3 regions of the Pseudomonas sp. C11 genome follow, and region 1 is predicted to be linked to each of the others. Evidence: riboswitches for the same ligand, from Rfam matches in the RefSeq annotation. Region 1 holds a riboswitch; each other region holds the start of a gene.
The links. Region 1 has a riboswitch for cobalamin ahead of cobG (precorrin-3B synthase). Riboswitches for the same ligand answer to the same signal wherever they lie in the genome.

Region 1 (6,758 bases):
GGCATTGATCGGTGCGCAGCGGGCCAGCCATCTTCACGTAGGTGTCGTAGCCGAGCAGGTCTTCGGCCTCATCAAGGGCACGGCGTACGGCGGGAGTCATGTGCTCGGCCGCGCCAGGGCCGAGACCGACCACGCTGAGGCGGCCACGGCGCTGGCCGAGGCGTTCGATATCCAGCGGCTGTTCACTCAGCAGCAGGCGCAGGCCATCGCCAGCATGGTGTTCGGGCAGCAGTTCGGACGTGCTGTGGATAAAGCGCAGCGGCAGCTTCAACTCGTCTGCGGCGGCGTGTAGCTCGGCATTGGCCATCCAGCGGTTGTCCGCAAGCAGGCAGGCCAGCGCTTGCGGTGCCAGGTTGGCGATGCTCAGTGCCTGTTGCAGCCGTGCCGGCAACTCGGCATCGGGGCGTTCGATCAGTGCGGCGGCGCTGCGCGGGTGGATCAGCAGTTCGTCCGGCTGCGCCGGGCGTGCCTGCGGGGTGATGTGGATGACCCGGTTGGCAGCGTTATCCACAGGCAACTGCGCGGCTTCCAGCCAGGGCGCCTGGCCTTCGATACGCACCGTTTCGCCGCCGAGCAGGTCGCTGACGAAGCGCTTGCCCTGCTGCAGGTCGGCCAGTGCATAGCCGGCCGGCGGCTCCAGCAGGCAGGTGCCGAAGCGCAGCTCACCGCTAGTGGTGATGGCCGGGGTGACGCCCAGGTGCGCGGCGATCTCGCGGGCCAGGCGGTTGACCCCGGCCAGGCCGCCAAGCAACGGCACCACGGCGCTGCCATCCTCGGCCAGGGCCAGCACCGGTGGCTCGGCGCCTTTTTCCGCCAGCAGCGCGGCAAGGCTGCGGATAACGATACCGGCGGCGCACAGCACCACCAGCGGCTGACCGGCGCGGTAGAGGGCGCGCAGGTGCTCGCCGAACTCGTCGTAGTGGCGCTCTGCGCCGTCGGCACGGCCGCGCAGGCCATGGATCACGGCCTGTGGATAAAGCGCCTTGAGGCGTTGTGCAGTGGCCAGCGCGCTGGCGCCGAGGATGACGATGTTCATGCGGTAAATCCTGTAGCCCGGATGCAATCCGGGGAATGGGGCTCCCGGATTTCATCCGGGCTACGGTCTAAGTCCTGTGTGCTGAGGTAAATGAACTGCCTCCCAGTGCACGGACTGCTCCCTCTCCCATTTATGGGAGAGGGTTGGGGAGAGGGTGGCTCAGGCGATGCGGAGTTGCCGGTTAGACCCTCTCCCCCGGCCCCTCTCCCGCAAGCGGGAGAGGGGAGAAAAGCATGTCGGGCGCTTCACCCCCGCCACTTTTGCCCAGGCACCAGAATCATGGAGAAGTACGGCGAATCCATCGGCTCTACTTCATCGAGCGGCACGATCTTCTGGCTGGCCATGGTGGCGCGTTCGACGTAGTGGGCGCGGTCGTCCAGACCGAGCTTGCGCAGCACGCGGCGCACCTTGTCGAAGTTGCGCCCGAGTTTCATCACCACCGCCGCTTCGGCGTCGCGCAGGCGTTGTTCCAGTTCGTCTTCCGGCAGCACGCCGGAGAGCACGCTCAAGCTCTGGTTGCGATACACCAGCGGCGTGCCGAGCACCGAGGCGCAGCCGAGCATCGAGCACACGCCAGGCACCACCTCAACCTCGTAGCGCTCGGCCAGACGGTCGTGCAGGTACATGTAGGAGCCGTAGAAGAACGGGTCGCCTTCGCAGATCACCGCCACGTCCTGGCCATCGTCCAGCAATTGGGCGATCTGCTCGGCACAGGTGTCGTAGAAGTCGGCGATCACATCCTCGTAGGACAGCGGCGGGGCGAGCTTCTCGGTGGTCACCGGGTAGACCAGCGGCAGGCGCTGCTGGGCGGCGTCCAGATGCTGCTCGATGATGCCGAAAGCATTACCGCCATGGCCGGCGTTGTGCTTGGCCTTGGCCACGAAGTAGGCCACCACTGGCGCGCCTTTGAGCAGGCGCAGCGCCTTGAGGGTAAGCAGCTCGGGGTCGCCGGGGCCGACGCCGAGGCCAAGTAGACGGCCAGCCATCATTCCACCTCCGAGGCGAGGGCGTTGACCGCGGCCACCGCCATGGCGCTGCCGCCGCGACGGCCACGGACGATGACGTAGGGCACGCCACGGCTGTCTGCGGCCAGCGCATCTTTCGATTCCGCAGCACCGATAAAGCCCACCGGCATGCCGATGATCAGCGCCGGTTTCGGCGCCCCGGCATCGAGCATTTCCAGCAGGTAGAACAGCGCGGTGGGCGCGTTGCCGATCACCACCACGCTGCCTTCCAGGTGTTCGCGCCAGTGCTCCAGGGCTACCGCCGAGCGGGTGTTGCCGACTTCGCGGGCCAGTTCCGGTACGCCGGCGTCGTGCAGGGTGCAGATCACCTTGTTATTCGCCGGCAGGCGCGGGCGGGTGATGCCCTCGGCGACCATGCGTGCATCGCAGAGGATTGGCGCACCGGCCAGCAGCGCGGCACTTCCCGCTGCACCGGCGCCGGGGGAGAAGCGCAGATCCTCGACCACATCGACCATGCCGCAGGCGTGGATCACCCGTACGGCGAGTTTTTCCAGGTCGGCGGGAATGCCGTCGAGGTTGGCCTCGGCGCGAATGGTGGCGAAGGAGCGGCGGTAGATTTCCTGGCCGTCGCGGATGTAATCAAGCATCGGGTTTTCCTGCGGGGTGTTGGCGGGCGAACCAGGCGCCGGCCTCGTCGATGGTCATGGCCGGCACCAGCAGACGGCCGAAACCGGGCGCCTCGGGCGTGCGTTGATAGAGCTGGTAGTGGTCGGGCGTGCTGGCCAAAAGGGTGTAGGGCTGCACGCGGGCGCTGGCGCAACTGCGTGGGCAGGCGCTTAAGTGCACCTGTGGGCGCGCGCCGTTTGCGCGCAGCAGCTCGGCCAGATGCAGGGCGTGGTGCTTGCTGTCGGCCAGGCCGCGCGCGCACGCCGCCGAGCCGGTACAGGCGACCAGGCCGAGCAGCGGTTCGTCGAGATGGGGCAGAAGGTCCAGTTCGCTCAGTGCGGCCAGTAATTCGTCAGCCCTTTCCTTCGCCACGTTGCCCAGCAGCACGCCCTGCCAGGGTGTCAGGTGCAGCTCGCTGTCGCCCAATCGCTCGCTGAGCTCTGCGAGCGTCAGCAACTGTTCGGCGTGCAACCGGCCCAACTGCGCACCTGCTACCACCATGCACAGGCCGGTCTGCGCCTGTGGATAAATCCCTGCCGGCGCACTCTGGTGAACAACGGCGGGCTGCCGAGGGTTAGCAGCAGGCTGCAGGGGAAAGGCCAGCCGGGCCTGCAATTGCTGCAGCAGCTCGCTGGGTGTGATCTGCGCCAGCAAATGGCGCATGCGGGATTGTTCTGGCGTGGCGCGTTCGAGGAACAGCAGCAGGAGTTCGCGTACCACTTCGAGCGCTTGTGACGCTTCGATGCGTACCAGCGGCGTGTCGCCGGGGCAGCCAGCCAGGCCCAGCAGCAAGTGCTGCTCGTTCTCAGCGGCCAGCCACAGGTCGTGCGGGTGTTCGCGCATGGCCAGGGCTTCGCCGCCGTCCAGTTGCAGGGCGAACTTGGGCGAAAGGGCATGTAGCGCCGGGGTGTCCTGCAACAGGTCGAGCAACTGGCTGGCCAGTGGCCGCACATCCATCCGCGCCTGCGGGTCGAGGCCGGCGGCGGGGCTGAGCATCAGGTTGCGCACGTCATCGGCGGCGGCCACGCGCGGGCCGAGCCCGGCAGCGAGCAGGGCATCGATCAGCGGTGCTTCCTGGCCGGGTAGCACGCCACGAATCTGCAGGTTGCTGCGGTTGGTCAGCTCCAGTACGCCGCTGGCCTTGTGCAGCGCGGCCTCGGCAATCGCCCGCGCCTGGGTGCTGCGCAGCACGCCGCCGGGCAGTTTGACCCGGCAGATGCCGCCGTCCAGCGCAGGCACGATGCGCAGCAGGCCGGGGCAGGCGGAAGGGCGGACGGATGCGGGCAAAGGATCACCTGTGGATAACGACGCGGCGACCAAACCAGCGAAATCCACAGGGGATTCCATGGCATCGGTACACCCCGCCCGATGTTGGCACTCGCGACCAGCGTTCGTCGGCAGGTCTCCTGGCTGACAGGTCTTGGTCTGTTGCGGCCTTCCCGGACATCCAGTGGCGTGGGTGCAGCAGACTCGCTGTTTACAGTTGCGGGGGCAGCCACGGTTTAGCCGTGTTCCCTCTTAGGCCCGTTGCGGAGTCGTATCGACTCAAGGGCACCGACGAAGCCTGTATTATGCCCGCTTTGCCCGGAGCGCGGACAGGCGCTCCGTCGGGCCCGTGCGAGGACATTGGATGAAACCCTGGTTGACCCTGGTCGGCATCGGCGAAGACGGCTACTCCGGCCTCGGCAAGGCCGCGCGCCGCGCCCTGCTGGCGGCCACGCGCATCGTTGGCGCGCCACGGCAACTGGCGCTGCTGCCGCCGTGCATCAGTGGCGAGCGGGAAACCTGGCCGAGCCCCTTCGACCTTGGGCCGCTGCTGGCGCGGCGCGGCGAGGCGGTGTGCGTGCTGGCCAGTGGTGATCCGATGTTCTATGGCGTCGGTGCCAGTCTGGCGCGCCAGGTTGCCGCCGACGAGCTGCTGGTATTACCCGCGCCGTCCTCGGTGTCCCTGGCGGCCGCGCGTCTGGGCTGGCCGTTGCAGGAAGTGGAGGTGGTTTCGCTGGTCGGGCGGCCCCTGGCCACGCTCAAAGGCAAACTGTTTCCCGGCATGCGCCTGCTGGTATTGAGCGCCGATGGTGACACCCCCGCGCAGGTCGCCGAAGCCCTGTGCGCCCGCGGTTTCGGTGCCAGTCGTCTGACTTTGCTGGAGCACCTTGGCGGCCCCGAGGAGCGCCGTGTTGATAGTCTGGCCGCGAGCTGGAACCTGCCACGGGGCGCCGACCTCAACCTGCTGGCGGTGGAATGTCTGGCCGATGCCGGGGCACAACTGCTGCCGCCGACCTGCGGCCTGCCGGACGACGCCTATCGCCACGACGGGCAACTGACCAAGCGCGACGTACGCGCGGTCACCCTGGCACGCCTGGCGCCGCTGCCTGGTGAGCTGCTGTGGGACGTTGGCGCCGGCTGCGGCTCCATCGGCATCGAGTGGATGCGTGCGCACCCGGCTTGCCGCGCTATCGCCATCGAGGCCAACGAGGGGCGCCAGGAACACATTCGCCACAATCGCGACACGCTCGGTGTACCCGGTCTGCAACTGGTCGCCGGGCATGCGCCCGAGGCGCTGGCTGGGCTGCCTGCACCGGATGCGATCTTTATCGGCGGCGGCGTCACCGTGCCCGGTGTGCTGGAGGATTGCTGGGCTGCGCTCAAGCCGGGCGGGCGTCTGCTGGCCAATGCCGTGACCATCCAGAGCGAGGCGGCGCTGGTAAGTTTTCGCGAGCAGCACGGCGGCGAGATGCTGCGTCTGACCGTGGCCCAGGCGCAGCCGCTGGGTGGTTTCGACACCTGGCGCGCGGCGCTGCCGATCACCCTGCTGACGGTGCGCAAGCCGTGAGTGCGCGGATCCTGCTGCTCGGCGGCACCACCGAGGCGCTGCGCCTGGCGCGTCGGCTGGGGCCGGAGACGGTCTACAGCCTGGCTGGGCTGGGCCGCGTGCCGGACGACCTCGCCTGCCGTGTGCGCGTCGGCGGTTTTGGCGGCGCCGAAGGACTGGCCGCCTTTATCGCCGACGAAGGCATCGAACTGCTGCTGGATCTGACCCACCCCTACGCCGCGCAGATCAGCCATAACGCCGCCCGCGCCGCCGAAATCGTCGGCGTGCCCTGCTGGGCGCTGCGTCGCCCTGGCTGGCAGCCAGGCGGGGAGGATGACTGGCGCGAGGTGGACGGCTGGGATGAACTGACCCGCGCACTGGCACTATTCGAACGGCCCTTCTTCACCTCCGGACGCGAGCCGCTGGCGCATCTGCATGAGATTCCTGAGCACCAGCACTGGACGGTACGTTGCCTGCAGGCCGAACCGGCGCCGCCGCGTGCTGAGATCATCGGCGCGCGTGGGCCGTTCTCCCTGGACGAGGAGCGTGCACTGTTCGCCCGCATCCGCTGCGACGTGCTGATCAGCAAGAACAGCGGCAGCGCGTCCACCGAGCCGAAGCTGCAGGTGGCGCGAGAGTTGGGCCTGCCGGTGCTGCTGTTGCGTCGTCCCGAATTGCCGGTGGTGACGCGTGAGTTTGCGGAGTTGGACGCCCTCTGCGAAGCGCTGCCCCTGTAGGGCGGGTGAAACCCGCCAACGTCGGCCCGGCGGGTTACACCCGCCCTACGCTTGACGCCACGCCGCCTGCCATTGCCAGTGGTGACGCGCGAGTTCACCGAGTTGGATGCCTGGGGCGAGGCGCTGCTCCTGTAGGGCGGGTGAAACCCGCCAATGTCGGTCTAGCGGGTTGCACCCGCCCTAAGCTTGCCGTTGCGCTGCTAGACTGCCGCCCCGTTTTGGAGACTGTCATGAGCCAAACCCCTTACGCCCGCATCCTGTTCATCGGCCCCGGCCTGGGGCGTGGTGCATCGTCCGAGCGCCTGCAGCAGCGCATCGAAACGCTGCTGGGCGAGGCGCATCTGCATGACACCGAGCAGGACGGTTTCTGGCACGCCATCGATAACGCGCCACGCCCGCTGCTGCTGGTCGACCTGGAACCGCGCGCCGATGCCGCGCACCGTGACTGGTTGCGCGAGTGCATTGCCGAACGCGGTAATGGGAGCGAGGTGTTCGTGGTCTGCACCGCCATGGAAGACACCTGGCTCGATGGCCTGGGCGCG
Region 2 (6,758 bases), on a different contig from region 1:
CTCAACCAGGAACTGGCCGACAGCAACCGCTTCAAAGATGAATTCCTTGCCACCGTCACCCACGAGTTGCGCACGCCGATGAATGGCGTGATCGGCTCGCTGGAACTGATGCAGACGGTGAAGATGGACGTGGAACTGGAGCAGTACCAGAAAACCGCCGCGGCCTCGGCCCGTGACATGATGCGCATGGTCAACGACATCCTCGCCCTCACCGAACTGCAGGCCGGCAAGCTCTACCCGCGCCGCGAAGCATTCAGCCTGCGCGGCCTGTTCGATGGGCTGCGCGCCCAGTATGCGCCGCGTGCCGAAGAGAAAGGTCTGCGTTTCGAGTTGAACCTCGATGACAGCCTGCCGGACATTCTCGAAGGCGATGCCGGCAAGCTGGCGCAGGCGCTTGGCTACCTGCTGGACAACGCCATCAAGTTCACCAATGAAGGCCAGGTCAGCTTGGAGATCGGTCGGGCCAGTCGGGCAGGAGAAGGCTTGCCCCTGACCGTGGTGGTGAGCGACAGCGGCATCGGCTTCGACCCGGTGGAGAACCTCCTGTACCAACGTTTCCGTCAGCTCGATGGCTCGATGACGCGCCAATATGGTGGTCTTGGCATCGGCCTGGCGCTGTGCCGGCAACTGGTCGACCTGCTCGGCGGCAGCCTGACGCACGACTCCACGCCGGGCCAGGGTAGCCGCTTCCGTCTCGATGTACCGCTGACCTTGCCTCAGCAACCTGCCAGCGCGGGCGTGCGGCCTGTCCGACGTAGCGGCGGGATCGCGCAACGCACACCGCAGCAGTGCACGGTGCTGGTGGTTGAGGACAACGCTATCAACCAACTGGTGACACGCGGCATGCTGCTCAAGCTCGGCTACCGCGTGCGCACGGCCGACAACGGCGCCGAAGCGCTCGAGCTGCTGCGTCACGAGCCGGTGGATGCGGTGCTGCTGGACTGCCAGATGCCGGTGATGGACGGCTTTGCCACCTGCCGCGCGCTACGTGGCCTGCCGGGCTGCGCCGAATTGCCGGTGCTGGCGATCACCGCCCACAGCCACAGCGGGGACCGCGAGCGCTGCCTGGCTGCCGGCATGAGCGACTACTTGGCCAAGCCGGTGAAGTTCGACGAGCTGCGCATCCTGCTGCATGACTGGGTGCTCTGCCGCCCAGTAAGCGCTACCAGCGGCACTGCGGCGGTTTGAGCGCCACGCGGTTTACCGTTCATCCCATTCCCGATTCGGCGGCAGGTTTGGCTGGATCGTCGCTTTAGCCATGGTCTGAATCCTGATTCACTGGGTGCGAATGAATCAGGATTCAGACCATGGCCTATCACACCAGTGAAGCGCGCATCGACCGCGATCAGGCGCTGCGCCAGCGCATCCTCGATTGCGCCCTTAAGCGCGTGGTCGAGGGCGGCTTCGCCTCCCTCACCATGCAGGCGCTGGCCGGCGATGTCGGCATCGCCACCGGCAGTCTGTACCGCCACTTTCGCAGCAAGGGCGAACTGGCGGCAGAAGTGTTCGCCACGGCCAGCCAGCGAGAGGTCGATGCCCTGGCCGCTGCGCTGCGTGGTTCCGGCAGCGCGGCCGAGCGCTTGCGCCTGGGGCTCGAGCAGTTCGCGGCGAGGGCCTGGCAAAGCCGCCGCCTGGGTTTTGCCCTGATTGCCGAACCGGTCGACCCGGAAGTCGACGAGCAGCGCCTGCTCTATCGCGAAGCCTATGCCGAACTGTTCGTCGATCTGCTCGGCGAGGGCGTTCGTGCTGGCGAGTTTCGCATCGAGCAACTCGGCCTCACCGCCGCCTGCCTGGTCGGCGCCATCGCCGAAGCCTTGATCGGGCCGCTGTCGCCACCCGCCCGGGCGGCGCGCGAAGCCGGACATGTCGGCCTCACTCTGGATCAGGTCAGTGCCAGCCTAGCCACCTTCTGCCTGCGCGCCGTCGGCGCCGAGGACTCCACGCGATGAAACCCAGCCTGCACGCCGAAACTCATGAGGTGTTCAACCAGGTGCCGAGCCTGGACGGCGCCAATCTCTATCGCCTCGACCTGCCATTGCAGGAGTGGACTCGTCGTTATGACGGGGCCTGGGCCTACGAACGCCTGAGTGCCTACGGCGCATTGGCCGGCGGCACGCTGATGCAGGCCGGCTTTCTCGCCAACGAGAACAAACCGGTGTTCAAGAGTCATGATCGCTACGGCAACCGCATCGACCTGGTGGAGTTCCATCCGGCCTATCACGAACTGATGCGCACGGCGGTCGAGCATGGTCTGCCTTCGTTGCCCTGGGCCGATCCGCGTGCCGGCGCGCATGTCGCCCGTGCCGGCCTGACCTACCTGCACAGCCAGGCCGAGGCCGCCAGTGGCTGCCCGCTGACCATGACCTTTGCCGCCGTGCCGGCCATTCGCCTGCAGCCCAACGTGGCCGAGCAGTGGCTGCCGAAGATCCTCTCCAGCCAGTACGACCCGCGCAACCTGCCGATGGAGCAGAAAACCGGCGTCACCATCGGCATGGCCATGACCGAGAAACAGGGCGGCACCGACGTGCGTGCCAACACCACCCGCGCCTACGCCATCGGTCTTGGCGGGCCGGGGCAGGGCTACGAGCTGGTCGGCCACAAATGGTTCTGCTCGGCGCCGATGTGCGACGCCTTCCTCACCCTGGCCTACACCGACAAGGGCCTGTCGTGCTTTCTGCTGCCGCGTCATCGCCCGGACGGCACGCGCAACCAGTTCTACATCCAGCGCCTGAAGAACAAGCTGGGCAACTGGGCCAACGCCTCCAGCGAGGTGGAATACCGTGGCGCCTTCGCCTGGATGCTCGGCGAGGAAGGACGCGGCGTGCCGACCATCATCGAGATGGTGGCCATGACCCGCTTCGACTGCATGGTCGGCTCCAGTAGCCTGATGCGCCAGGCCCTGACCCAGGCCGCGCACCACTGCGCGCACCGTCAGGTGGGCGGCAAGCGGCTCGCCGACCAGCCACTGATGCAGAACGTGCTCGCCGACCTGGCGCTGGAGAGCGAAGCCGCGCTGGCGCTGTGCATGCGCATGGGCCGCGCGCTCGACCACTCGCATGATGCGCAGGAAGACAAGTTCGCCCGCCTGGTCACCGCCGTGGGCAAATACTGGATCTGCAAGCGCGCCCCGGAAATGATCTACGAGGCCAGCGAGTGCATGGGCGGTGCCGGTTACGTCGAGGACACCATCATGCCGCGCCTTTACCGCGAGGCGCCGGTCAACTCTATCTGGGAGGGCTCCGGCAACGTGCAATGCCTGGACGTGCTGCGCGCTCTGTCCAAGGAGCCGGGCGTTCTCGATGCGCTGTTCAATGAGCTGGGCGACGGCCACGGAGATGCCCGCCTCAGGGCGCATATTCAGCGCCTTAAAGCCGATTTTGCCGATACCGCCGATATCCAGTATCGCGCCCGCCAACTCACCGAGGATATGGCCGTGGCACTGCAGGCCAAGCTGCTGCTGGAGGCCGGCAACGCCACCGTCTCAGATGCCTTTATCGCCAGCCGCCTGGAAGGCCGTGGACGGGTCTACGGCACTCTGCCGCGAGGTGTCGACGTCGAGGCGTTGCTGGCGCGTAGCACGCCGAATCTGCTTTGATTCTTGAGCGATCTTTAACAAGGAAAAGTTGGTGGATTTTTAGCGGCTGATTTTTCCCTTTGGGATAGTTGGTCGTACTAAACGTGTTCCCCGCGCCAACAGGGATGAGCCAACCGCGCCAGCCCGGCGCGCTGTTTTTTAGCCCAGCAGGCGAGTAATCTGACGGCCGATGGTTCTGCGTGCACCTACGTGACGCGGATGAAAAGGGAACAGGGTGCGGCGAGTCTCGCCAATGCCCTGGCTGCCCCCGCAACTGTAAGCGGCGAACGATGCCCTCATGCCACTGACTCCGGTCGGGAAGGCGGGCGAAGTGCCAAGCCGTGAGCCAGGAGACCTGCCATCGAATCCATCGATCCTCCAACTCGTCGCGCGGTGGGCGCGGCCAAGGAACTTGCATGCATATCGAACCCGGTGTCGTCGAAGGCGCCAAGATTTTCCTCAGCTACGCAACCGCAGTCGGTGCCTTTGGCCTGACCGCCAAACTGGCGCGCGATGCCATTCGCGACAACGGCGGGGCGACCGCCCTGGCGCTGCGCAGCCTGCTGACCACCGCGCTGGTGTTCTGCTTCTTCGAGGTATTCCCGCACCATGCGGTTGGCGTTTCCGAGGTGCACCTGATCCTCGGCTCCACCTTGCTCCTGCTGTTCGGCGCCGGTGCCACGGCCGTCGGTCTGGCCGCTGGCCTGCTGCTGCAAGGGCTGTTGTTCGCCCCATTCGACCTGCCGCAGTACGGCATGAACGTCACCACGTTGCTGGTGCCGCTGTGGGCCATCAGTGTGCTGGCCAAACGGATCGTCGCGCCCGGTACCGCCTATGTCGACCTGTCCTACAAGCAGGCGCTGGCGCTGTCGACCGCCTATCAGGGCGGTATCGTCGCCTGGGTCGGCTTCTGGGCCTTCTACGGCCATGGCTTTACCAGTGATAACCTGGCCGCCGTGGGCAGCTTCGGCCTGGCCTACATGAGCGTGATTCTGGTCGAGCCGCTGATCGACCTGGGCGTGCTGGCTGGTGCCAAGGCGCTGGCGCGTTTCAGCCGAGGCCCGCTGTTCAACGTGCGTTTGCACCAGGCGGCAGCCTGATCCAGAGCGCGGTGACCGATGCGCTCGGTCGCCGCGCTATGTTTTGCCATGAGGTTGCAGGCAAGATAGGGGCGTTCGTTCTGCCAGGAAGATGCCTGTGAAAGCCTGTTCCGATGATTTTATCGTTGCCCATACCCCCGAAGAGGCGGTTGATCGCCTTGCCGCGTTGCACCAGGAAGCCACCGGTGCCCTGAGCCACGCGCTCAAGCGCTACCTCAAGGAGCGCATCCGTCCGGATGCCAGCGAGCACTGCCTGTTCCGCTACCCCGAACTGCGCCTGACCTACCTGTGCCAGGGCGAAGTGCCGACCACCGTGCGCGCCTACGCCAAGGTGCAGATCCCAGGTACCTACGCGATCACCGTGACCCAGCCGGCTGCCTTCCGCAAATACCTGCTGGAGCAGCTGCGCCCATTGATGAACGACTTCACCGTGCGGGTGGAGGTCGGTCGCAGTCAGCAGAACATTCCTTACCCGTACGTGGTCGAGGGCGGCGATGAGCTGGCCGGCAGTGGCGTGACCGCCGCTGAGCTGGCGCGGGTATTCCCCAGTACCGACCTGTCCGCCGCCACCGACGGCACCGCCGACGGTCTGTACGACTGGGAGAACATCGACCCGCTGCCGCTGGCGCTGTTCGACGCGGCGCGTACCGACTTCTCGCTCAAGCGCATCCAGCACTACACCGGCAGCGACTGGCGCCATGTGCAGCCCTGGATTCTGCTGACCAACTATCACCGTTACGTCGACCAGTTCATCCGCCATGGCCTTGATATGCTGGTGGGCGCCTCGCGCTTCACCCGCATGGTGCTGCCCGGCAACGTGGTGATCGAGCGCGGCATGAACGAAGGCGAGATGCAGGCGATCATCGAGAACGTGGTCTGGCACCGCTACCAGATGCCGGCCTACCACCTGCAGGCCGAAGATGGTCATGGCGTGACCCTGGTCAACATCGGCGTCGGCCCGTCCAACGCCAAGAACATCACCGACCACCTGGCCGTGCTGCGCCCGCACTGCTGGCTGATGATCGGCCACTGTGGCGGCCTGCGTCAGTCGCAGACCATCGGCGATTACGTGTTGGCCCACGCCTACATGCGCCGCGACGGCATCCTCGACCGCGTGCTGCCACCGCACATCCCGCTGCCAGCGCTGGCCGAAGTGCAGCAGGCGCTGCAGGAAGCGGCCAAGCAGGTGACGGGCGAGCAGGGCGATGAGCTGAAGAAGCGCCTGCGTACCGGCACCGTACTGACCTACGACGATCGCAACTGGGAGCTGCGCTGGGCGCAGGAGCGCCCGTTGATCAACCTGTCGCGTGCGGTGGCGGTGGACATGGAGAGCGGCACCATCGCCGCGCAAGGCTATCGCCTGCGGGTGCCCTACGGCACGCTGCTTTGCGTGTCGGACAAGCCGTTGCACAGCGAGATCAAGCTGCCCGGTGCGGCCGGTGCCTTCTACGAGCGCGCCGTGACCCAGCACCTGCATATTGGCATCGCCGCGCTGGAGCTGATGCGCAGCCAGCTCGACTCGCTGCATTCGCGCAAGCTGCGTAGCTTCGACGAGCCGCCGTTCCGTTGATAAGCAGGGCGTGGCCTGACGCACAGTCTGGTCACGCCCCGGCGGCACTGATTAGCGCGCTGGTTTAGACTCGCCCTCGTCATGGACGAACGAGGCGATACACATGGAACAGGCACGTCTGCTGCTCACCGCGCTGTGGGAACCCTTCAGCTTTTTCAGTCTTTTCCTCTACACCGGCCTGGCCCTGCTGCTCGGTGCGGTTGCGGGTCTGTTGCTGGCGCTAAAGCTGCACCGATTGGGCTGGCTGGCGCGCAATAACCGCTGGCACCACTGGCTGCTCAAACTCTACTTTCTGCTGTTGCCGCTGGCCGGAGGGTTTCTCGGTTTCCAGGGCGGATTGCTGTATGGCAGCCAGCAGCAGATCAATCGCCATCTCGACAGCTACGCACCCATGGTGCAGGAGCTTGCTGATGGCGTCTGGAGCGATTTCCAGGCCTATGTCGAAGCGCAGGGCCAACAGGGCACCCTGGCGGTGCGCGATGCCAGCGTGCAGGAGGTGCTCAACCAGTTGGCG
Region 3 (6,758 bases), on a different contig from region 1:
GACGCCCGTGGACAGATCCAGCCAGTCCTCCAGCGCGATGCCATAGCGCTGCGCGGCTGCGCGCAGACGACCGCCATGTTCAAGCACCCAACACCTCCCAAGCCAGCAGGCATACCAGCCATATCGCCACGCCGCCGATCACCCGGTTCATGGCGCGCTCGATATCACGCGCATGCGGCGCCGGGCCTTCGCCCAGTTGCGGGCGTTCATGGCGCTCACCATGGTACTCCGCCGCCCCGCCCAGGCTCACGCCCAGGCTGCCCGCTCCCGCAGCCATCACCGGGCCAGCATTGGGACTGTCCCACAGCGGCGCCTGCCTGCGCCAGCACTTGAGCGCCAGGGCGGTGCGCCCCAGCAATGCGTAGGTCAACGCCACCAGGCGCGCCGGAATGTAGTTGAGCACATCATCGATCTTCGCCGCCGCCCAGCCGAAGCGCTCGAAACGTTCGTTGCGGTAGCCCCACATGGCATCGAGGGTGTTGCTCAGGCGATAGAGCACGACGCCGGGCGCACCGGCGACGATGAACCAGAACAAGGCGGCGAAGACGGCATCGGAGCCATTCTCCAGCACCGACTCGGTACCGGCGCGGGCCACCCCGGAGACGTCCAACGCTGTCGTATTGCGGCTGACCATCCAGCCGACGCGCTCACGCGCCAGTTGCAGATCGCCCAGGCGCAACGCCTGCGCCACCGGTTGCGCGTGCTCGTAGAGGCTGCGCAGGCCAAGGGCGAAGTACAGGGCAAAGATTTCCACCGCCCAGCTCAGCCCGCTGATATGCGCCAGCAGCCAGGTCAGCAGGGTCAGCGGCAACACCGCCAGGCACCAGGCAGTCACGCCATGGCTGCGCCAGCCGCCACCGGACGGGTTGAAACGTTGCTCCAGACGCTCGGCCAGACGCCCGAAGGCCACTAGCGGATGCGCACGGCGCGGTTCGCCCAACACGGCATCCAGTGCCACGCCGGCACAGGTGATCAGCGCCAGGCTCATCGTTCAGTCACCCTGCTCTCCCCATCGATTCTCGAACAGCAACTCGCTCAGTGGGCGCGGCGTGGCCCAGCCCTCTTCCACCAGCATGGGCTTCTCATAGAAGGCCTGCACCGGCCCCAGGCACAGCAGCGCCACCGGTTTGCTGCCTGCCGGCATGCCCAGCAACTCGGCCAGCGCCTCTGGGTCGAACAACGACACCCAGCCCAGCCCCAGCCCTTCGGCCCGCGCGGCCAGCCACAGATTCTGAATGGCGCAGGCGACCGAGGCCATATCCATTTCCGGCAGCGTTCGTCGGCCGAAGATATGCGCTTCGCGCCCGTCCATCAGCGCCACGGCCAGCAGCTCGGCGCAATCACGAATGCCCTCGACCTTCAGGCGCATGAACGCGTCGCTGCGCTCGCCCAAGGCTTCGGCGGTACGCACCCGCTCGGCCTCCACCAACGCATGAGCCGCCTCACGCAGTTGCGGATCGCTGATACGCAAAAAGCGCCAGGGCTGCATCAACCCAACGCTGGGCGCGTGGTGCGCCGCTTCGAGCAGGCGCGCCAGAACCTCGGGCGGCACCTCGCCACCGGCGAAATGACGCATGTCGCGACGCTCGGCGATGGCGCGGTACACCGCCGCGCGCTCCTCGGGGCTGAACGCGTGCTCGCTCATGGGCGCAGCAGCGCGGCGGCCGCCTCCGGGTTGGACGGCAAATAGAAGTGGATGTAGCTGGCGGTCAGCCGGCCGAGACGATAGACCGCTTCGGCCACTGGCTTGCCATTCGGGCAGCGACCGAGCGCCAGCGGCTCTAGCGGGCTGTCCAGGCGCGAATGATGGTAGCTATGCCCACGCAGCTCGCCTTCCGGTAGCGTCACTGCCTGCAAGGCCAGCGCAGTCAGGCGCGGTTGCAACGCGGCGCTGCCGGCCAGCAGACCGAGCATGCGCCCGCTGGCTCCTTGTTTGTCCCGTAACTCGTCGAGCAGATAGAGCATGCCGCCACATTCGGCGAGCAACGGTTTGCCGGCCTGATGATGGGCATGGATCGCCGCCGCCATGGCCTGATTGGCTTCCAGCTCGGCCAGGTACAGCTCGGGATAGCCGCCGGGCAGGTAAAGGCTGTCCACCTCGGGCAGCTCGCTATCGGCCAGCGGCGAGAAGTAGCACAGCTCGGCGCCGAGCACCTGCAGCAGGTCGAGGTTGGCCTGATACAGGAAGGCGAACGCGGCATCGTGCGCCACGCCGATGCGCACACCGTTCAACAGGGGCGCAGGCTCGTCGATCTGCGGCGCAGCAAAGCTCACCGCTGGCGGCAGATCGACATCGGCACTGGCCGCCAACGCATCGGCGGCGGCGTCCAGGCGCGCATCCAGATCCGCCAACTCGCCCGCCTGCACCAGGCCCAGATGGCGGCTGGGTAACTCCACCGCGGCGCTGCGCGGCAAGGCGCCGAACCAGCGAATGCTCGACGGCAGGGCATCACGCAGGATATCGCCATGACGGCTACTGGCAACGCGGTTGCCCAGCACACCGGCAAAGGGCAGATCCGGCTGAAAGGTGGCCAGGCCATGGGCCAGCGCGCCGAAGGTCTGCGCCATCGCCGCACCATCGATCACCCCCAGCACCGGCACACCGAAGTGGCGCGCCAAGTCGGCGGCCGAGGGTTTGCCGTCGAACAGGCCCATCACCCCTTCGATCAGAATCAGATCGGCCTCGCCAGCGGCCTGCCACAGCAGACGACGGCTCTCCGCCTCGCCGACCATGGCCAGATCGAGCTGATACACCGGCGCGCCGCTGGCACGGGCGTGGATCATCGGGTCGAGAAAGTCCGGGCCGCATTTGAACACCCGCACCTTGCGCCCCTGCCGGGTGTGCAGGCGCGCCAGCGCTGCGGTAACGGTGGTCTTGCCCTGGCCGGACGCCGGCGCGGCGATCAGCAGCGCCGGGCAGTGACGTGTCGTCATCAGAATTCGATGCCTTTTTGCGCCTTCACCCCGGATTTGAAGGCATGCTTGACCAGGCTCATCTCGGTGACCGTATCGGCCGCCTCGATCATCCCCGGCAAGGCGCCCCGGCCGGTCACCACCACGTGCTGCAGCAGTGGCCGGGCCTCGATATCGGCCAGCACCGCGTCCAGTTCGAGATAGCCGTGCTTGAGGGCGATGTTCAGCTCATCCAGCACCACCAGGCCAACGGATTCATCGCTGAGCAGGCGCCGGGCCACGGCCCATGCCTCCTGCGCCTTGGCGATGTCGCGCTGGCGATCCTGGGTTTCCCAGGTGAAGCCCTCGCCCATCACGTGATAGCTGACTTCCTCGGGGAAGCGGCGAAAGAAGGTTTCTTCGCCGGTGCTGGCCGCGCCCTTGATGAACTGCACCACACCAACCTTGATGCCGTGACCGAGGGCACGCGCGACCATACCGAAGGCACTGCTGCTCTTGCCCTTGCCATTGCCGCTATGCACCAGCAACAGGCCATATTCATCCTGGGCCTGGGCAATCTTCTCGTCGATCAGGGCTTTCTTGCGCTGCATGCGCGCCTTGTGGCGGGCATCGCGTTCGGCGGATTCGCTCATGCTGTGTTCCCGTACATCAGGCGCCGGCACCGTCATTCGAAGGTGCGACGATGGTGAGGAAGCATGCGAGTGCACGCGACGTCTCCAGGCGCTGGTGGCTGGTCAGGCAGGCGGAAGACGCAAACACGAACGCCCCGGTTGAACCGGGGCGTAAGCCGGACAGCGCCCTCCGCGATGCCGTGAAACTGCGACAGGCCGGTCTCCGGGCTCGTGAGCGACGCCAATGGCACCCCGCCGCGCCTTCCCGTGCCTTGCACAGTGGCCTGAAGCGGCGTTTGACTCACCTACCGTTGCGGGGGCAGCGCCGGCATGCGCACCGGCTTCCCTGTTTCCCCCCTCGGTCGCCGGTTACAGCGACGCGGGGCACCTGAAGCAAGGCGCGCAGGGTAGAGGCTGGCAGGGCTGCGCGTCAATCTTCGGCGCTGCGCCGTCTCCGCCCATGCACCCGGATTAATGGCACAATGCGCCCTCGCGCCTAAACTAATGCCCATAACCGAACTCAAAGCCTGCGCGCGACGGCAGATTCCGCTCGCACCAAATCCTGAACCCCTATTCGCGCCACCCATTTTCACGAACGTGGAGTCCCAATGCTGTTCACGTTTGCCTTCAACGGGTCGCATTCACCTCTTGCGCAAGCCTGCTTGCCACTGCTGCGGCTCGCCTGCACGCACACGCATGCCTCCACGGCGCTCGTGCTGGAGAAAGCGCCGCATCAGGCTCACGTCGTCGCGTTCAGCGGACAGCCACTTGCCGATACGCCCGCCCAGCACCCAGGGCAGTGGCCCGAAACCGCACGACATCTCGTAGATCGGCAAGCGATCGCCCGTCAGCTCGGGATGGATCCGCCGGATTCCGTGCAGGCCCTGAGCCTGCTCCCGCTGGCGGCCGGCAAGGCTTTGCTGTGCCTTTTCCACGAGCGCGCGCAAACGCCCGATGACAGCGATCAGACGGCACTGAGCGATATCGTCAGCAGCCTCGACACGCTGCTGACAATCACCTGGGAACAGCAAGCCCTGATGCGCCGGGAACAACGCATGGCGCTCGCCATCGACGGCAGTAACACCGGCATCTGGGATCGCGACCTGAACAAGGATCGCATTCACTACTCGCCACGCTGGAAGGCGTTGATCGGCTATGCCGAGCATGAAATCGGCGACGACATTCACGACAGCTACAAACGCATCCATCCGGACGATCTCGCCCGCGTTCAGGCCACCATAATCGACCACCTGGAACAACGCACCGAAGCCTACGAGGTCGAGCACCGCATCCGTCACCGCGACGGTCATTACCTCTGGGTGCGCAGCCGTGGCAAGGTGGTGGAACGCGACCGCAGCGGCAAGGCACTGCGCATGGTCGGCACCACGACCGACATCAGCGCGCTGCGCAACATGGCCGAGCAGCTCGAGCAGACGGCCGAACTGATGAGCGCACTGAGCAACGAAATCCCCGGCATGGTCTTCCAGTTCCATGCCCAGGCAGACGGCAGCGGCCAGTTCACCTACATCAGCGCCGGCTCACAGGAGATCTACGGCGTCTCCCCCGCCGAGTTGCAGGCCAACCCCCAGCGCCTGCGGCAATTACTGCACCCGGATGATCTTGGGCTGTACATGGGATCGCTGGAAAGCGCGACCCGCAACCTCACGCCCTGGCGCCTGGAATATCGGGTCTGCCGCAGCGATGGCAGCCATACCTGGTGTCAGGGCGCAGCCAGACCAACTCCCCAGGACGACGGCAGCGTGCTCTGGCATGGCTTCATTACCGACATCACCGAACGCAAGAACTTCGAGGTCGAGCTCAATGTTCTGGCAACGACAGACTCGCTGACCCAACTCTCCAACCGCCGCCATTTCATCCGTCAGCTCGACGCGGAACTGGCGCGACTAAGGCGCTCGATCATCCGCAATGCCACGCTGCTGATGTTCGATCTGGATCACTTCAAGGTAATCAACGACAGTTGGGGCCATTCGGTGGGAGATCAGGCGCTACGCCATTTCGCCGACGTGATCCGTGCCCACCTGCGCAAGACCGACGCCGCGGGCCGTATCGGCGGAGAAGAGTTCGCGGTCGTGCTGTGCGATGCGGATCTCGATGCCGCCCTGCGCTTCGCCGAACGCATCCAGCAGGAGCTGGCACGCACGCCGTTGCAGCATGGCGATCAGCAGACTCACCTGGCGACCAGCGTGGGTGTAGCGACCCTCAGCAATGACGATCAGGCTGCGGAGGCGGCCTTGTCACGCAGTGACATGGCGCTGTATCGCGCCAAGCGTGCCGGGCGCAACCGCATCGAGCATCAGTGAATGACGCTTCAGGGGTTATGCGCCAGTTCGGGCGTCAGCACGCGCTTGGCACTGAGGTAGGCGCTGCGCCAGTAGCGATTGTCCAGGCTGTCCAGACGTACCGTGCCGCCAGTGGAGGGCGCGTGCACGAAGCGCCCTTCCCCCACGTAAATGCCGGCATGACTCACCGCACCGCCACCATTGGTGGCGAAGAACACCAGATCACCACTGCGCAACGCATCGCGCGCAACGCCCGGGCGACGCATGGCACTGAGTTCACGGGTCGAGCGCGGCAGGCTGATACCTGCCGCGTCACGGTAAACATAGCCAATCAGGCCGCTGCAATCGAAACCACCATCCGGGGTATTGCCGCCATAGCGATACGGCGTTCCCACCAGGCCCAAAGCACGGAACAACACATCCTCGGCAGCGCCGGGCGCGTCGAGCGATATGGGTGGCGGGTTGTAAGTGGGTTGGGGCGCGGGAGGAGAACTGCTGCAGGCACTCAGCAGAGCGATGGATGCGATGAAGGCAAGACGGAGCGTGAAAGGCATTGGCGGGACGATCCTGAGCCTGAGTGCGCCCTACTCTGCCGATAAGCGACGAACGGCGCAAGCCTGTCAGGCTGCGCCGTATCGATCAGGGGTGCTGGGCGTGGAGTTCTTCCTGAGGGGCCAGTGCGAGAACGCGCTTGGCTTCCAGGTAACTGCGATTCCAGTAGCTGTCATCGAGACTGTCGATGCGCACGCCGCCACTGCGACGACTGCTGGAATGGATGAACTGGTCGTCACCGATGTAGATACCGGCATGACTGACCCGACCACGGCCACGATCATTGAACAGGATCAGATCACCCGGCTCGAGATCGGCACGCGCCACCTTGGGAGCATCCAGTTTGATCAGATCACGCGTGGAGCGCGGCAGTTGCAGCCCC

Region 2: linked by a shared signal. The riboswitch ahead of VC352_RS16475 (energy-coupling factor ABC transporter permease) and the one ahead of cobG (precorrin-3B synthase) in region 1 are both predicted to bind cobalamin.
Region 3: linked by a shared signal. The riboswitch ahead of cobO (cob(I)yrinic acid a,c-diamide adenosyltransferase) and the one ahead of cobG (precorrin-3B synthase) in region 1 are both predicted to bind cobalamin.

What each region holds. Positions count from the first base shown of each region.
Region 1 covers NZ_JAWIIP010000007.1:233,173-239,930, forward strand. Annotated here, with positions in the region: gene cobJ (precorrin-3B C(17)-methyltransferase) at 1-1,036, opposite strand, end outside; gene VC352_RS13540 (precorrin-2 C(20)-methyltransferase) at 1,282-2,025, opposite strand; gene VC352_RS13545 (precorrin-8X methylmutase) at 2,022-2,648, opposite strand; gene cobG (precorrin-3B synthase) at 2,641-3,954, opposite strand; cobalamin riboswitch at 4,046-4,241, opposite strand; gene cbiE (precorrin-6y C5,15-methyltransferase (decarboxylating) subunit CbiE) at 4,298-5,500, shown strand; gene VC352_RS13560 (cobalt-precorrin-6A reductase) at 5,497-6,216, shown strand; gene VC352_RS13565 ((2Fe-2S) ferredoxin domain-containing protein) at 6,447-6,758, shown strand, end outside.
Region 2 covers NZ_JAWIIP010000009.1:273,909-280,666, reverse strand. Annotated here, with positions in the region: gene VC352_RS16490 (hybrid sensor histidine kinase/response regulator) at 1-1,188, shown strand, start outside; gene VC352_RS16485 (TetR/AcrR family transcriptional regulator) at 1,308-1,949, shown strand; gene VC352_RS16480 (acyl-CoA dehydrogenase family protein) at 1,946-3,595, shown strand; cobalamin riboswitch at 3,749-3,952, shown strand; gene VC352_RS16475 (energy-coupling factor ABC transporter permease) at 3,991-4,674, shown strand; gene amn (AMP nucleosidase) at 4,772-6,244, shown strand; gene VC352_RS16465 (hypothetical protein) at 6,348-6,758, shown strand, end outside.
Region 3 covers NZ_JAWIIP010000004.1:86,962-93,719, forward strand. Annotated here, with positions in the region: gene cobD (threonine-phosphate decarboxylase CobD) at 1-87, opposite strand, end outside; gene cbiB (adenosylcobinamide-phosphate synthase CbiB) at 80-988, opposite strand; gene bluB (5,6-dimethylbenzimidazole synthase) at 992-1,645, opposite strand; gene VC352_RS08235 (cobyrinate a,c-diamide synthase) at 1,642-2,934, opposite strand; gene cobO (cob(I)yrinic acid a,c-diamide adenosyltransferase) at 2,934-3,545, opposite strand; cobalamin riboswitch at 3,721-3,931, opposite strand; gene VC352_RS08245 (hypothetical protein) at 4,166-4,360, opposite strand; gene VC352_RS08250 (diguanylate cyclase) at 4,400-5,845, shown strand; gene VC352_RS08255 (C40 family peptidase) at 5,854-6,378, opposite strand; gene VC352_RS08260 (C40 family peptidase) at 6,464-6,758, opposite strand, start outside.